Regions from separate parts of the Hymenobacter sp. UYP22 genome, predicted to be linked through region 2. Evidence: riboswitches for the same ligand, from Rfam matches in the RefSeq annotation. Region 2 holds a riboswitch; the other holds the start of a gene.
What was found. A riboswitch is a leader RNA that binds a small molecule or an ion and turns the genes downstream of it on or off. The one in region 2 is predicted to bind cobalamin.

Region 1: another riboswitch for cobalamin. It lies ahead of ABIB60_RS03790 (TonB-dependent receptor plug domain-containing protein); the one in region 2 lies ahead of ABIB60_RS00160 (acyl-CoA thioesterase).

The regions. Positions count from the first base shown of each region.
Region 1 covers NZ_JBEPPK010000002.1:73,122-78,065, reverse strand. Annotated here, with positions in the region: gene ABIB60_RS03795 (DUF5074 domain-containing protein) at 1-61, opposite strand, end outside; gene ABIB60_RS03790 (TonB-dependent receptor plug domain-containing protein) at 95-2,041, opposite strand; cobalamin riboswitch at 2,207-2,428, opposite strand; gene ABIB60_RS03785 (DNA-3-methyladenine glycosylase) at 2,477-3,079, shown strand; gene ABIB60_RS03780 (THUMP-like domain-containing protein) at 3,152-4,360, opposite strand; gene ABIB60_RS03775 (hypothetical protein) at 4,592-4,944, opposite strand, start outside.
Region 2 covers NZ_JBEPPK010000001.1:33,955-38,898, forward strand. Annotated here, with positions in the region: gene ABIB60_RS00150 (NAD(P)/FAD-dependent oxidoreductase) at 1-643, opposite strand, end outside; gene ABIB60_RS00155 (hypothetical protein) at 791-1,117, opposite strand; gene ABIB60_RS00160 (acyl-CoA thioesterase) at 1,269-1,676, opposite strand; cobalamin riboswitch at 1,876-2,093, opposite strand; gene ABIB60_RS00165 (class I SAM-dependent methyltransferase) at 2,241-3,101, shown strand; gene ABIB60_RS00170 (O-antigen ligase family protein) at 3,137-4,426, shown strand; gene ABIB60_RS00175 (MFS transporter) at 4,499-4,944, shown strand, end outside.

The DNA of each region.
Region 1 (4,944 bases), on a different contig from region 2:
CGGTGGCGCTGCCTAGCAGCAGGCGGCTACTCAGGCTGGCGAAAGGAGAGGAATGCTTCATAGTAGAAAAACAGGTAGAAAAAATGTCGGGAGGTTAGCGCCACAGCACCCGCAAACTCAGGCTGCCGCTACGTAGCGGCATGGCGCGGTTCTGGTAGCTTTGGTAGGCGGTGTTGGAGAGGTTATAGCCCTGGGCCAGCACCTGCAGGCGCCAGTCGGGCCGTACGGCCAAGGTGCGGCCCAGCGCGGCATTCAGCAGCCAGTAGCTGGGCAGATAATCCGTGGCGGAAGCATCGGTGTAGCGGTAGCCAGTAAACGTGAGCGTGGTGCTGAGCTGCCAGCCGTGCCAGGTGTGGTCGGTGCTGAAGGCGGCTGTGTGCAGGGGCACAAAGGGCAGCTGCCGCCCCACCGGGTCAGCGTCAGAAGCCACGCCCTGCGTTTTCACCGACTGTGTAAAGCCGTAGCTGGCTCGCGTCTGTAGGTGGTAGGCTCCCGGCTGCCAACCTAATTGGGTGCTAGCCTCCAGCCCTTGGGCGCGTACCTGCCGTAAGTTCCGCGGCGACCAATACGTGGCTCCCGGTGTCCATTGCACCCAGTTGTCCACCAGTTGTCGGTAGCCCGTCAGTTCCGTTTGCAGGCGCAAATGGGCCGGGGCCGCCGTGAGGGTGTGTACTAGGCCACCCTCGTAGCCCAGGCTTTCCTCGGGCAACAAGTTGGGGTTACCGCCGGGCCGCCAGTATCGCTCGTTGAGGGTGGGGGCCCGGTAGCTGCGGGAGGCGCTGCCTTTGGCCGTGAGGGTATGCAGCCCTGCTTCCAGGGCCAGCCACTCCGCTCCCAATGTAGGGGTGAGGGGTGGGCGGCGGTCCGGTAGCACGGCTTGGCGCAGGTTCAGGGAGAGGCGCAGGCGGGGCCGGGGGTCGTAGCGGAGCAGGGCAAAGCCGGAGTAGCGGTTTTCGGTGCGGGGCTGACTGCCGTAGCCATCCACCTGGGCCGCAAAGTGCTGCGCCTCGCCTCCCAGCCGCACCGAGGCATTGGGCGCCACGTTCCAAGTGTGCTCGGCCTGCGCCTGACTGGTGCGTACTCGTGATTCGCTGAGCCCACTCACGTCGTCGCGGTAGTTGAGCACATCCTCAAACCAGGCGGTGCGGGCGGTCCACTCGTGGTGCTGGCTCACGTAGCGGTAACTGCTCGTAAGGCGGCGGCTCTGGTCCCGTTCCTCGGCGTGGGTGTTGTTGGTGCCAATGCCCGGCTGAATCTGCCGGTCGGCATCGGTGAGCCAGGCAGCCAGTGCCACTTCGCTGCGCTGGCCCAGGCGCAGGGTTACATCCTGGCTGAGGCTGGCCTGGCGGAGGGCGGCGTTTTCCTGGCGCTGCTGCACGCGGCCCCGGAATTCTTGAGTATAGTAGACAAAGTTGTTGGCAGCTTCCCGGTACAGCAAGCTGGTGCGCACAGCTATTTTCTGGTTGCTGAAGGCGGCTTCCAACGTGCCCGCGCCCAGCCCAAAGCTGCCGTACTCGGCTTGGGCTGCGCCGCGCCAGCCTTTCCCCCATTTCGCATCCGACGACAGCAGCACCGTGCCCCCAATGGCCCCGTTGCCGTAGGTAGCGGCGGCCGGGCCCAGCTGCACATCAGCCTGAGTAAAACCGCTGACGGGTAGCAGAGAAAAATCGGCCTCACCTAAGCTGGGTAAGTTGATGTTGAAGCCGTTCCAGAGCACGGCAGTATGCCGGGCCGAGGTACCCCGCAGCGTGATAGAAGCCAGCTGGCCGGGGCCGTAGTTTTTCAGGTAGACGGCCGTGCGCGCACTGAGCACATCGGTCAGCGTGCCGGTGCGGTAGGTGGTGAGGGCCAGCGAATCGAGGGAGAAGCGGCGGCTTCCTACGGCAAACCGCTCTACCCGCACGCCGGAAATGCGCACAGTGGGCAGGCGCTGCACGCGGGCCGTATCAGAGGCAGTCTGGGCTGCGGCCGAGGTAGGCAGCAACACCGCGCCAGCCAGCCAGCCCAGCAGGCCACCACGCACTAAAACCGTAAAACGCATCTTCCGAACCAAATTTTCGCACTCGAAAAATTCAGTTCAAAACCTCGTTGCTCAGCTGGCTTTTAGCAGCTGACCCCCGAAGCCGAGGCCGAAAACAGAAGGGTACTCCGCGCAGCCTGGGCTCCGCCACTGGTTTCATTCTCCGCCCTTCCTCCGAAAGCGCTGAACATAGGAATTGCAAAGGCAGGTCTCCTGGCTTGCTCCGGGCGCGTCGCCTTCCCATTTCAACGGCCGCCGCTGGGGCAGCCGGGGCAGAAACAGTGGCCGGTGATGACGCGCCGACTCATGAAGCGTACAGTTGCGGGGACAGCTCCGGATTTCAACCGGATTCCCTTTTCAGCCTCGCCCCGCAATTGGGGTCCGGCCACCTTTACAGCGGCAAAGGTAGGCAATACCTCGTATAGATGGCTACTCATCCGTAACCGCTGCCGAACTATGTCCATAATTCCTCTGGATTTCTATCGCCGCCCCAACCCCGTGCAGATTGCCCGGGAGCTACTGGGTAAATACCTATACACCCACATTGGTGGGGTGCTCACCGGCGGCCGCATCACGGAAACCGAAGCCTACGCCCACGAAAACGACCAGGCTTGTCACTCTCACCTGGGCCGCTACACAGCCCGCACCCAAATTATGTATCAGCCTGGCGGAGTAGCCTACGTGTACTTGGTGTACGGCCGCTACGCTCTATTCAACATTATCACCAATGAAGCTGGCAAAGCCGATGCCGTGCTGATTCGGGGCCTGGAACCCACCAAAGGTGCGGCCGAAATGCTGCTGCGCCGGGAGCTGCCGCAGGTGCAGCGCAACCTCACCGGCGGCCCCGGCCTACTCACCCAGGCCCTGGGCATTACTACCGCCCACTACGGCCTCGACCTGACGGGCGACACCATCTGGCTGGAAGACCACCACGAGCCAGTAGCCGAAGCCGACATTCTAGCCTCGCCCCGCGTGGGTATCGACTATGCCGGGGAGGATGCCGCCCTGCCCTGGCGCTTTCGCATCAGAGGCAGCAAATGGACCAGCCCGGCGCGGTGAAGAGGTGAGTTGGTGATTGAGTAAGTGTGACGTTCTGCTTGCATTAACTGCGCGAATTGAGCATCACACTCACTAAACCACCAACTCCCCATTGTACAGCTTTTCGCACACCAGCACCATCAGCTTGCCTTCCAGGTTGGTGGTGGCGAATAGGTACAGCTCCCCACCTTCTTTGATGGCGGTGCGGTGCCGGAACTCAGCCACGGAATCGGGGAAATTACGGGTGGTGACGTGGGCGCGGTTGTCGGGGCCAAGGTGGGCGCGCAAGGCCGTCCCGTCGTACTTCTCTACTGCCCGGATGCGGAAAATCCGGCCGGGGAAGTCGGTTCGGAGGGCATCGGAGGTGTAGAGGTGGCTGTGCTGGTGCAGCTTCAGCATTTCGAAGGCCGTACCAATACTCTTGAAGGCACCGGCTTTCAGCACGGCTACGTTGGGCTCGTAGAGGTACTGCCGGGGCTCGGCGTAGCGGGCAATGGCGCGGGTTTCCCGGGCCCGGTTCAACCGAAACTCTTGCTGTTGCCCGTTGCGGAGCAGGTTTACCGTGAACCGCTCGGGGTCGATGGCGGGTTCAGGGCCCAGCTCATACAGCACTTCCTTGCACTCATTGTCCACCGCCACCACCCACAGCCGCCGCACCTGCCGCAGCTCCAGAATGGCCTGCTCAATATCGAGCATGGGCGAGGTTTTCAGCAGTACACAGCGGCTTTTGTGCAGCAACAGCGGCATCAGGCGCAGAATGTCCGGCTCACAGTCCTGCAACCGGAAGATCTTTTTGGCGGCCGTGTCGCGGCGGGCGGGGTCCAGGTACAACCAGTCGAAGGTATCGGGCGTGTTGCGCAGAAACTGCACGGCGTCGCCGGTATGGCACTGCACATTGCTGATGTCCAACTGGGCCAAGTTGTAGCGCACCACCTCGGCCAAGGCCGCGTTGCGCTCCACATAGTGCACCTCGGGCACCGACGCAGCGAAGTGAGCCGCATCCACACCAAAGCCCCCGGTCAAGTCGGCCAGGCGTTGCCCATTCACCAGTGAGGCTTTAAAAGCAGCTGTGCGGGCCGAGGAGGCTTGCTCCACTGAAAGGGTAGGAGGGAAGATAAGCTCCGGATTCTCGGCCCAGTCGGGCAGCTTGGTGCGGGCTTTCTGGCGGGCCTGAATCTGCCGGATAAGGTCGGGGACGGGCAGACCGGGGTAGCGGCGGGCTTGCAGGGCTAGTTGGGCGGGGTCATCGTGCAGGTGCTTGGCAACGTATTGCCGAGCCGCCGTGGGCAGCGGGTATTCCATGTAGGGTTCCTACGAAAAACAGACCGGCTCCGGACGATCCTCTGCGCCGGCCTGGGCGAAAAGCATACTCAAACGTAAGCAGGAAATACGCAACTATTATTTCCTGGCAGCATCCGGCCAGCTGTGGTACAGTGAAAAAAGAATATTCCGGGCCCGTATTTCGGTGCGCAGCTCACTACAGAGAAGCTGCCCCGAAAACGGGCCCGGAATATCCGGAAAACAAGAAAGGTGTTAGCGTAGGTTCCAGCTTAGTGCGAGCAGCGGCTGCCCGCTACGGCTGGCCGCTAGCCCCACTGTGCTGGGCCGCATTTGCTGCAGCATACCAGTGCGGGCCGCCGGCAACCCCGCATTATGCGCCTCAACAGCCCGCTGCAGGTGCGAGTTGGTGTGGCGGCTGATAAGCACATTGCTTAGTAGGCTGAAGGCGGCTACACCTACGGCAACCTGCTGGGTATTGTTGAAATATTCCTCTTTCTCAGTGTGCGCAAGCACCTGCTGGCCATACAAGCCTACTGCGCCCACAAACGTGAGGCGCTCAGCCAGATACATCCATTTCTGCCGGCGGTAGCGGTTCAGGTTGTCCA
Region 2 (4,944 bases):
GTACTTCCCCGCCCGCGGCCAGCACACTGTCGCGGAGGGCGGCCACCACGTAGGGCAGCTTATTGGTACCGATGTGGGGGTGGGCATCTACCAGAATATCCGGGGTGGCGCCGTGCTGCACCAGAATCCGCAGGATGCGCTGGATGTCGCCGCGCTTGGTGGAGCGGGTGTAGAGCTTGCCGTCGGAATAGGTGCCGGCCCCGCCTTCCCCAAAGCAGTAGTTGCTGTCGGGGTTCACCAGGTGTTCCTTGTTGAGGGCGGCCAAATCACGGCGGCGGGTGCGCACATCTTTGCCCCGCTCCAGCACAATAGGTTTGATACCCAGCTCAATGGCCCGCAAAGCCGCAAACAAACCAGCCGGGCCCGCCCCCACAATCAGGACCGAGCGGGTGGCCTGCTGCACGTTGGGGTAGCTAAACCAGGGGCCGAATAAGTCGGCGGGCGGGGCGGAGCGATAAATATCGGCGCGCAGGCGCACCAGGGGCTGCCGGCCGCGGGCATCCACGGAGCGTTTTCGCAGGTGCACAAAATCGGCCTGGCCGGGCAAAAGGCCGGCGGCCGCAAGCAGGGCCCGGTAGCGGGCCAGTTCATCGTAGGCTACTTCCGGGGCCAGAAGCAGCTCAATTTCCTGGAAGGGAGCCATACACAACAGGTGAAAGGGAGTTAGCCTTTGAACCGAAACGGGTACTCAAGGGGCCGCAAAGATACGCAACAAGCCTCCCGCTGCCGCCTAACTCAGGCAAGAAACCTGACAGGAGCAAGGGAGGCTTGCAAACAAGAGCCGAGCTACCTAGTGGTCGTCGTCGGCGGTGAAGAAGCCCTTGCCGCTTTTGGCCCGGGGCCAGAACTTCTCGATGGACTCGTTGAACTGAGCCAGCGTCTGGTTGCGTACTTCGCCGGAGGAGTGGCGCAACAGCCGGCCCAGCAAGTGCCGGTACATTTCGGTGGTTACTTCCAGGCCTTTGGCGCCAACCAAGCCGTGGTGCAGCAGGTCGCAGTTGGCAGCTACGGAATTGGCCAGAGACTCAGTGAGTTCTTCCCGGGCCTGGTCAGCATCCCGGAATGACTGTTCCAGGCGTTCGTTTATGGGGTGAGTGGAGGGCTGCTCGTTGGGCATACAGAGTAGAAGAAACGGGGGAGTGGCAAGCAAACCGCGCAGCTTACCGGAATAGTTCGGGATAACTCGAAAAAATATTGGTTATGTCCCATTTGTTTCTTCTTCCTACGCTCCCGCTAGCTTTCGGGTTCAGGAGTTGCCGCCTGCCGCCCTAGGCTGAAACCACCTCGGCGGGCAGAATACGGATGGGTTTTTTCTGGTCGTTGACGGCTACGAAGGTGAACAGTCCGGACACGGCGCGGTGGCGGTCTTCGGAGTACATCTGTTCCACAAACAGCTCCACGCGCACTTTCAGGCTGGTAGTGCCCACATGCTCCACGCGGCCAATCAGCTCCACCAGCGTGCCCCCCGGAATGGGGTGGGTAAAGTCTACTTTGTCGGAGGAAACGGTAACCATTTTCAGGCGGCTGAAGCGGGTGGCCGTAATGAAAGCTACCTCATCCATCATGTGCAGCGTGGTGCCCCCAAACAGGGTGTCGTAGTGGTTGGTGGTATTGGGAAAAACGGCCTTGAAAATGCGGGTTTCGGCCTGGCTGATTTTTTCGTCGAGGGTAAGCATACTGCTAGGGAAAAGGATGAAGGAAATACCTTCCCGGCCCGCATTTTCGGAGTGCCTTTTCCCGCTGGTATGGCTGCTTGCTCTGCTGATTCGTCTGCCCACGGCTCGGCCGCACCCGGCCTGCACGGCGGGACCGGCCAGCGCACGGCTGGCCCAGTGTGGCAGCACCCAACAAGGCTCTCAGGTCGCGAAGAGGCCTCATCATGGAAAGCGGTGGGCAGGTATCCTGACTTATGCCCGGCCTCCCGCCCTTCTCACCCGCCTAAGCGGGCAATGGGCTGCGTGGGGCTGCCGCCGTGGCCCGGTAACGGGGCCGCTGGCACTTACAGTAGCGCGTCTGTCCGGGAGTTGCACCCGGTTCCCTGGGTCGGCTTCTCCGTCGAGAGGAAAAAGCCACCTCACCGCTCGTCTGACTGAAATACACAGGCAAAGAACGTGGCCGCAAAGTACGCACAGATTGCCTGATTCAGCCAAGGAGGGGTAAGGAAGCTCCATGCAAGTATCCGGGCAATGCTTCTACATTTGTGCCCTCCTAGGGCTTATTCTCTCACGTATAGTTTCCACATGATTCGTATCGCGCGGCCGTTTTTTACAGGTAGTAAGGATATCAAACACTTAGTAACCGGCCTGTTGCGGCGGCGGCAGGCCAGCCTGGCGGGCAAGCGGGTGCTGGATGTACCGGCCGGCAACGGCGACACGGCCCAGCTGCTGCTGGAGCTGGGGGCCCACGTGACGGCCTCCGATTTGTACCCGGAGTTTTTTCGGTATCCGGCCATTGAGTGCGTGAAGGCCAACCTGAACGGGGCGCTGCCCTTCGCCGATGCCAGCTTTGACGTGGTAATCTGCCAGGAGGGTATTGAGCACATGCCCAACCAACTGCACCTGTTTCAGGAGCTGAACCGAGTGCTGCGGCCGGGGGGGCGGGCCATCATCACCACGCCCAACTACTCCAACCTGCGCACCCGCCTGAGCTACCTGCTGCTGGAAAGTGAGGGCTACAAGCTCATGCCTCCCAACGAAGTGGATTCCGTCTGGGCCTCGGATAATGCCCGCACCATCCACGACGTGTACCTGGGGCACATCTTCTTCGCCAACCTCACCAAGCAGCGGGCATTGGCGGCGCTGTCGGGGCTGCGGATTGCGGAGGTACACCCCTCTAAGGTCAACTACACATCGTTGCTGCTGCTGCCTTTCTACTACCCCTGGATGCTGCTGGCGGGCTGGCGGGCCCGGCAGCGGGGCCTGCGGAAAGGAACCTCCTCGACCCGCCGCCCCGAAGCCTACGCCGAACTGGCCCAGCTTAACCAGAGCCTAACTGTGCTGACCGGCGGCCACCTGATTATAGAGTACGAAAAGCGGATGGAAACCACGGAAGCGGTACTGGAGCTGACGGGCAAGCTCGCGCTGGAAACGGCCCGCACCTAACCAACCTTCCAAGCAGGTTTAGCAGATATTGCGGTATGCAACAGGTTATTGAGGACTTGAGCAGCGGCCGGTACTACCGCTCAGGACGGTTGTCGCAGCACTTGCTATGGCTGGCCTGCGGGGCAGGAGTGGCCGGGTTGCTGGCGTTCCGGGCCCTGATTGCCCTGAGCCCTCTGGTGGGGGTGGCGGCCGTGCTAGCCAACCCCGGGCTGCGGCAGGTTGTGCCCCGCTACTGGCGCAACGGGGCGGCCCTGCGGGCGGTGGCGCTGGTGGGGTTTCTGGTGCTGAGCGGCTTGTATACCAGTCAGTGGGCAACCTGGCGCCACGAGCTGTTTCGGAGCCTGACGTGGCTGGCGGTGCCCCTGGCTTTCACGCTGGCGGTGCCCCTGAGCCGCCGGCAGCGGCTGACCGTGGGCGCGCTGTTCGTGCTGAGCGTGGCCGGGGTGGGACTCACGACCATGCTGCAGTACCTGCTCAACTCCACCCATGCCAATGAGGCCATCCGGATGGGGCAGAACATGCAGGCCGTTACGGGTACGTTTCACATTGCCTTTGGAATCATGCTGGCCCAGGCGTTTTTCTGGGGGCTGCTGCTGCGGCGCAGCCCCTTGGCGGGGCGCGTACTGCGGGGGGCGTTGCTGCTGGCAGTGGTGGCTATAGGGCTCACGCTGCACGTGCTGGCCTACCGAACGGGGCTGCTGGTGCTGTACGCGGGGCTACTGGCCTGGGCGGGGCGTTTGCTGCTCCGCCGGAACCTGGTGGGCGGCCTGCTGCTGCTGGCAGGCGTGGCGCTGGTGCCTTGGCTGGCCTACCGCACCCTCAACTCGGTGCAGCAGCGGGTGGGCGCCACGCTGCATGATGTGGCGCAGTACACCCAGGGCCAGGACATTAACGAGTACTCCCTGGCCCAGCGGCTGGCCGCCGTGGAAACTGCCGGGGCCATCATTCGGGAAAACTGGCTGTTGGGCGTGGGGCCGGCCGATGCCTACGCCGCTATGCTCGACCAATACAGTTGGCGGGACTTTGGGCTGCGGCCCGAAAACCGGGTGAACGTGCACAACCAGTATCTGAGTACCCTGGTGGGCGGAGGAGTGGTTGGGCTGGCGCTGTGGCTAGCAGTGCTGCTCTGGCCGCTGGCGCAGCCCGCAGCCCGCCGAAACCCCTACGTGGTGGTATTTATCTTCACCCAAGCCGTGGCCATGCTGGTGGTGGATATTCTGAGCCTGCAAATCAGCCTGAACCTATTTGTATTTGGGTACGGCTTTGTGGTAGTTGCTGCCGAAACTGCCCAGCTGGGGCCCAAACAGGAGCCCGCCTTGCCCTAGGCTACGTCGCCCGTTCGGCCAACCAACCGGTGCCGCGGCCTCATCCTCTTACTTTTCTCCCGCCCCGGTACAATGTCCCAGCCCTCCGCACCCCGCACTATGTCTTCCCGCATCCGGTCCATCTTCAGTGGGTCGGTGGGCAACCTGGTGGAGTGGTACGATTGGTACGTGTACTCGGCCTTTGCCCTGTATTTCGCCCCGGCCTTCTTTCCCAAAGGCGACCTTACGGCCCAGCTGCTCAACTCGGCGGCCATTTTTGCGGTGGGGTTTCTGATGCGGCCCCTGGGCGGGTGGCTGATGGGTATCTACGCCGACCGGGCCGGGCGCAAGGCGGCGCTGCTGGCCTCGGTGCTGCTCATGTGCGGCGGCTCACTGCTGATTGCCCTCACGCCGCCCTACAGCAAAATTGGGGTGGCCGCGCCGGCTTTGCTGGTGCTGGCCCGCCTGCTGCAGGGCCTGAGCGTGGGCGGGGAGTACGGTACCTCCGCTACCTACCTCAGCGAAATGGCCGATGCCCG